DNA from 2 places in the Serratia sp. DFXYC6 genome. Region 1 is predicted to be linked to the other one. Evidence: predicted binding sites of a transcription regulator. Region 1 holds the regulator's gene; the other holds the start of a gene.
The links. Region 1 encodes PhoB, which activates phosphate uptake and scavenging genes when phosphate is short. Its sites were predicted from a motif close to CTGTCATAAAACTGNCNNAT; they were not measured.

Region 1 (3,415 bases):
CCCCGGTTCGCTGAGGATCTCCAGCCGCGCGTCGTGATGGCTGAGCGCGTGCTTGACGATCGCCAGCCCCAGCCCGCTGCCGCCGGTCTGGCGCGAGCGGGCCTTGTCGACGCGGTAGAAACGCTCGGTCAGGCGCGGCAGGTGCTCGGCGGCGATGCCAGGCCCGTTGTCGCTGACCTGGAACTGCGCGCCATGCGCCGTCTGCTGCCAGCTGACTTCGATATGGGTGCCCTTCGGCGTGTGGTTGACCGCATTGTACACCAGGTTAGACACCGCGCTGCGCAACTGGTCTTCATTGCCGAACACGTTGAGCTGTTCGTTCACCCGGAAGGTGATCTCGTGATTGCCGCCGCTCAGCGATTGCGCCTCACGCTGCAACACCCGCAGCATCAGCGGAATATCCACCCGCTCGTTCATGTCGACATTGGGCGCCGCCTCGATGCGCGACAGCGTCAGCAGTTGCTTGACCAGCCCGTCCATCCGGCGAGTCTGCTCTTGCATGGTGCTCAGCGCCTTGCTGCGCAGCGAGCCATCCTGCTCTTCGTCGCCCATCATCTCCAGATAGCCCTGCAGCACCGTCAGCGGCGTACGCAGCTCATGGCTGACGTTGGCGAAGAAGTTGCGCCGCGCGCCCTCCAACTGACGCATCTGGGTGACGTCGCGCGCCACCATCAGCAATTGCCCTTCGGAATACGGCATCACGCGGAATTCGACGTAGTGTTCGTTGTTCAGCTGCAGCGTCAGCGGGCGCGAAAACTCCTGCTGTTGCAGATAGTGGCTGAATTCCGGATAACGCAGCAGGTTAAGGATGTGCTGGCCGTTGTCTTCCGGCCAGCGAAAGCCGAGCAGATGCTGCGCCAGCCCGTTGCACCAGAAGATATTGCCTTCGACGGTGGTCATCACCACCGCGTCAGGCAGCGATTCGGCCCCGCTGCGAAAGCGCTTGATCAGCAGCGCCAGCTCGCGCCGGCGGCGGCGGTTGCGCTGCTGCATCTGATACAGGCCATAGAACAGCGGCTCCCAGCTCCAGCGGCCGGGCGGCGGCGTCATGCTGCGGTCGATCCACAGCCAATGGGAGAGTTTGAGCTGGTTGTAGAAATTCCACACCAGCGCAGCCAGCGCAGAGGCCAGCAGGAACCAGGGCAGATAACCGAAAATCAGCCCCAGCAGTAAGGCGGGCAGACAGAAAAGAGCCAGCTCCAAAGCCAGCCTCTTCCACGACAGACGTTCTAACACGGCATATTCTCCAGCGCGGCGCGATCAGTAGCGCGTTGAGAACCGGTAGCCGGTGCCCCGAACGGTTTGAACCATTTTATCATGCCCACTGGTTTCTAACGCCTTGCGGAGCCGACGGATATGCACGTCAACGGTACGGTCTTCCACATAAACGTTAGTGCCCCAGACGTGATTAAGCAACTGCTCGCGGCTATAAACCCGCTCCGGGTGGGTCATAAAGAAGTGCAGCAGCTTGAACTCGGTCGGCCCCATATCCAGCGCCTGATCGTTCGCCATTACGCGGTGGGAGGACGGATCCAGGCTCAACCCTTGCATTTCAATCACTTCTTCCACCGCCATCGGCGAAATGCGGCGCATGACCGCTTTGATGCGCGCCACCAGCTCCTTGGGCGAGAACGGCTTGGTGATGTAATCATCCGCCCCCACTTCCAGGCCGCGCACCCGGTCTTCTTCTTCGCCGCGCGCGGTCAGCATCATCACCGGGATATCGCGGGTCAGCGCTTCGCGCTTCATATGTTTGATAAACTGAATGCCGGAACCACCGGGCAACATCCAGTCAAGCAACACCAAATCAGGGAACGGCTCAGACAGACGCGTCACGGCGCTGTCATAATCTTCGGCTTCCAACGGTTGGTAACCATTCTGTTCCAACACAAAGCACACCATCTCACGGATCGGCGCTTCGTCTTCCACCACCAGTATGCGTCTTGCCATCGTCAATCCTGCCAATGTGTTAGCGACTTTTCGGGCGCCATTATGCGTCAGTTTTGTGACACTTTTATGAAAAAAACCGGCTGTTATAGGCAGTAAGCATAGCGATTATTTCCCGCAGTAAAGAAAAATCATCCGGTTGTCATCATCATTGCGCCGGGACAGCCGCCGCCGCGGCCTTTATAATCATCGCCATTATCTTTGCATCCGGGAGTGTCATGCGCCTGATCCACACCTCTGACTGGCACCTTGGCCAGTACTTTTTCACCAAAAGCCGCGCCGCCGAGCACCAGGCTTTTCTGAACTGGCTGATCGAACAGGTAGATCAGCAGCAGGTGGATGCGCTGATCGTCGCCGGAGATCTGTTCGATACCGGCTCGCCGCCCAGCTATGCCCGCGAGCTGTACAACCGCTTCGTGGTGGAACTGCAGCGTACCGGCTGCCAGCTGGTGGTGCTGGGCGGCAACCACGATTCGGTCGCGACGCTGAACGAATCGCGTGAACTGCTTTCCTGCCTGAACACCACGGTGATCGCCAGCGCGCAGGGCGCCCCGGAACAGCAGATCGTGGTGCTTAACCAACGCGACGGCCAGCCGGGCGCGGTGCTGTGCGCCATCCCGTTCCTGCGGCCGCGCGATCTGCTCACCAGCCGCGCCGGCGAATCCGGCGCGCAGAAACAGCAGGCGCTGCAGGAAGCCATCGCCGAACATTATCAGACGCTGTATCAGGCGGCCTGCGAGCGCCGCGACCAGTTGGGCCAGCCGCTGCCGATCGTCGCCACCGGCCACCTGACCACCGTCGGCGTTACCACCTCCGACTCGGTGCGCGACATCTATATCGGCACCCTCGACGCCTTCCCGGCGCAGGCCTTCCCCCCCGCCGACTATATCGCGCTGGGCCACATTCACCGCGCGCAGAACGTCGCCAAATCGGAGCATATTCGCTATAGCGGCTCGCCGATCCCGCTGAGCTTCGATGAGCTGGGCAAAGCCAAAAGCGTCTTCCTGGTGGATTTCGCCGACGGCGCTTTGCAGCGGGTAGAAACGTTAACGATCCCGCAGTTTCAGCCCATGCAGCTGATCAAAGGCGATCTGGCCGAGATCGAACGGCAGCTGCGGCAATTTGCCGACTATGCCGGCGAGCTGCCGGTGTGGCTGGATATCGAAGTGGCGACGCAGGACTACCTCAGCGATATCCAACGCCGCATCCAGCTGATGGCGGATGCGCTGCCGGTGGAAGTGGTGCTGCTGCGGCGCAGCAAAGAGCAGCGCCGCCAGGCGATTGCGCAGCAGGATAAGGAAACGCTCAACGAGCTGAGCGTCAACGAGGTGTTCGAACGGCGCCTGGCGCAGGAGGCCGACATGCCCGAAGCACGCCAACGGCGGATGCACCAACTGTTCCGCCAGGTGGTCGAGGCGGTGCAACACAACGCCGAGGAGACGAATTCATGAAGATCCTCAGCCTGCGG
Region 2 (3,415 bases), on a different contig from region 1:
CGATGGCCAGGCCCGCCAGGAACGCCGCGCCCAGCGCCGTCGATTCACGCACTTCAGGGCGTTCTACGCGGGTGCCGAGAATATCGGACTGGAACTGCATCAGGAAGTTGTTGGCGACCGCGCCGCCGTCCACGCGCAGCGATTGCAGGCGGGTGTTGGCGTCGGCCTGCATGGCGTCCAGCACGTCACGGGTCTGGAAGGCGATGGATTCCAGCGTGGCGCGGATGATGTGGTTGCTGTTGGCACCACGGGTCAGGCCGAAGATGGCGCCGCGAGCATACGGATCCCAGTAGGGCGCGCCCAGGCCGGTGAAGGCCGGCACCACATAGACGCCGTTGCTGTCTTTCACCTTGGTGGCGAAATATTCGGAGTCGGCGGCGTCGCTGATCAGTTTCAGCTCGTCGCGCAGCCACTGGATAGACGCACCGCCGATGAACACCGCGCCTTCCAGCGCATAGTTCACTTCGCCGCGCGGGCCGCAGGCGATGGTGGTCAGCAGACCGTTTTTCGAGCGCACCGCTTCTTTGCCGGTGTTCATCAGCAGGAAGCAGCCGGTGCCGTAGGTGTTCTTCGCCATGCCCGGTTGAACGCACAGCTGGCCGTACAGTGCCGCCTGTTGGTCACCGGCGATACCGGCGATAGGAATACGCGTGCCGCCCTTACCGCCGATGTTGGTCTGGCCGTACACTTCGGAGGACGGGCGGACTTTCGGCAGCATGGCGCGCGGGATATCCAGCACTTCCAGCATGCGCTCGTCCCAGTCCAGTTCGTGGATGTTGAACATCATGGTGCGTGAGGCGTTGGTGTAATCGGTGACGTGTACGCGCCCCTGGGTCATTTTCCACACCAGCCAGGTATCCACGGTGCCGAACAGCAGTTCGCCGCGCTTGGCGCGCTCGCGGGCGCCTTCGACGTTGTCCAGGATCCACTTCACCTTGGTGCCGGAGAAGTACGGGTCAACCACCAGGCCGGTGTTGTGACGGATGTACTCTTCCAGGCCGTCGCGCTTGAGCTTCTCGCAGATGTCGGCAGTGCGGCGGCACTGCCAAACGATGGCGTTGTAAATCGGCTTGCCGGTCTCTTTTTCCCAGACGATGGTGGTTTCGCGCTGGTTGGTGATGCCGATGCCGGCGATCTGATCGGAATTGATGTCGGCTTTCGCCAGCACTTCTACCAGCGTCGAACTTTGCGATGCCCAGATCTCCATCGGGTCGTGCTCAACCCAGCCGGCCTTTGGATAGATCTGCGGGAATTCGCGCTGCGATACTGCAACGATGTTGGCGTCGTGATCGAGCACGACGGCACGTGAGCTGGTGGTCCCTTGGTCGAGTGCGACAATGTATTTTTTTTCTACAGTCATGGTAATTATCCTGCTGTTGTTAACCGTGTAAAACTGCACCCATCACGCTTTACGCTGCTGGGTCTTGGCGTCGGGCTCTTCTTCCGTCACGCAGACGTCGCACGGCAGGTGGCGGCCAATCAGCGCGCGGTAACCGAAAGCGCCCAAGCCACAGCCGACGATAGGGGCGAAGATCGGCACCAGGAAGTACGGGATGTCGCGTGCGCCGGTGAAGGCGACTTTGCCCCAGCCGGCCAGGTAGGCGAACAGTTTCGGCCCGAAGTCACGCGCCGGGTTCAACGCAAAGCCGGTCAATGGTCCCATGGAGGCGCCGATCACGGCAATCAGAATACCGATCAGCAGCGGCGCCAGCGGGCCGCGCGGAATGCCGTTGCCGTCGTCGGTCAGCGCCAGGATCAGGCACATCAGGATTGCAGCGATCACCATTTCTACCAGAAAGGCCTGGCCGACCGAGATGTGCGCGTTAGGGTAAGTCGAGAAGATGCCTGCCAGTTCGAGGCTTTCGTTGCTGCCGCGCACCATGTGGTGGGCCGCTTCGAAGTCGAAGAACAGATTGTAGTACAGCCCGTAGACCAAGGCCGCGGCGCAGAAGGCGCCGGCGATCTGCGCAATGATGTAAGGCACCACTTTGCGCCCGTCGAAGCAGGCGAACAGCCACAGGGCGAGGGTGACCGCCGGGTTGAGATGCGCACCGGAAATGGCGGCGGTCAGATAGATGGCCATGGCGACGCCCAGGCCCCAAATGATGCTGATTTCCCACTGGCCGAAGCTGGCGCCCGCCAGTTTCAGCGCGGCAACGCAGCCTACGCCAAAGAAGATCAGCAGCGCCGTGCCGAGGAACTCGGCGATGCACTGGCCTTTTAATGTCGGACTGGTGGTTTGGCTCATAATGTTGGTGTCCTGCAAAACGGCGGTTGTTGGTTTATAGGCTCAGCCAGGTATACATCTGGCCTATGGGCACAGTTTTTTCATCTCGTCCAATTATTGAATGAGGACGTGATGTAAATTTATCGTTAACGAACATAAACGAGAAATAGCGAAATCAAAATGTGTGTGGCGCGTCATAAAATTGAGCGATTTCGCGTCGTTTAGTGTTCTTTCTGAGCCATAAAAGTGTGATCTGACCAGTGGTTTAGCGAGGGGCGTTAACAACTCGTGGCGGCGCCGACGGGGATTTTCAGTTTTTACTGATGGCGAGGGCAGGAAAATTGCAACAGACTGCGCGATGATCCGGTATGTTGCTAGACAGGCGGAGACTGGCTACTTACAATCGTTTTTAACGAATCGAGACCGGCGCGCCTTTCGTAATGGCGCGCGTCACTGAGCGCGATGCAATATTCGCAGTAGCTGCAGCCGACGTTGCGGCCGCTACTTATAGATGTACGCCTTGCTATCATGAGGGGACTGAAGCATGTCATTTGAAGTATTTGAGAAACTGGAAGCAAAAGTACAGCAGGCGATTGATACCATCACCCTGTTGCAGATGGAAATTGAAGAGCTGAAAGACAAAAACAACTCTCTGTCGCAGGAAGTTCAGGCTGCCTCCGGCAACCACGAAGCGTTGGTGCGCGAAAACCAACAGCTGAAAGAAGAACAGCACGTATGGCAAGATCGCCTGCGCGCGCTGCTGGGCAAAATGGAAGAGGTCTGATTCTCACGCCATGCAGCAACGAAAAGGGCGCCTGAGGCGCCCTTTTTCATGTCCGAAAATCACTCGATGTCGAGCGGATCCTCGGAGAGGATGATGCCGGTGTTGTCGGCATACAGGTGGTCGCCGGAGAAGAAGGTGACGCCACCGAAGTTGACGCGGATATCGCTTTCGCCCACGCCTTCGCTCACGGCACCCGCCGGGATTGCCGCCATCGCCTGAATGCCGATGTCGAGCTCTTCCAGATCGTCCACCTGGCGCACCGCGCCGTACACCACGATGCCTTCCCATTCGTTCTGGGCGGCCAGGCGCGCCAGTTCGGCGTTGATCAGCGCCCGGCGTACCGAACCGCCGCCGTCGACCAACAGCACGCGGCCGCGGCCGTTTTCTTCAAGCAGATCGAACAA

Region 2: AC2CGQ_RS23845 (MIP/aquaporin family protein) is a predicted target of PhoB. The motif match lies at 2,419-2,438, and genes of this name have one in related genera.

The regions. Positions count from the first base shown of each region.
Region 1 covers NZ_JBXUNV010000004.1:268,291-271,705, forward strand. The annotation lists gene phoR (phosphate regulon sensor histidine kinase PhoR) at 1-1,236, opposite strand, end outside; gene phoB (phosphate response regulator transcription factor PhoB) at 1,261-1,950, opposite strand; gene sbcD (exonuclease subunit SbcD) at 2,166-3,398, shown strand; gene sbcC (exonuclease subunit SbcC) at 3,395-3,415, shown strand, end outside.
Region 2 covers NZ_JBXUNV010000007.1:83,385-86,799, forward strand. The annotation lists gene glpK (glycerol kinase GlpK) at 1-1,360, opposite strand, end outside; gene AC2CGQ_RS23845 (MIP/aquaporin family protein) at 1,403-2,248, opposite strand; gene zapB (septal ring assembly protein ZapB) at 2,772-3,011, shown strand; gene rraA (ribonuclease E activity regulator RraA) at 3,071-3,415, opposite strand, start outside.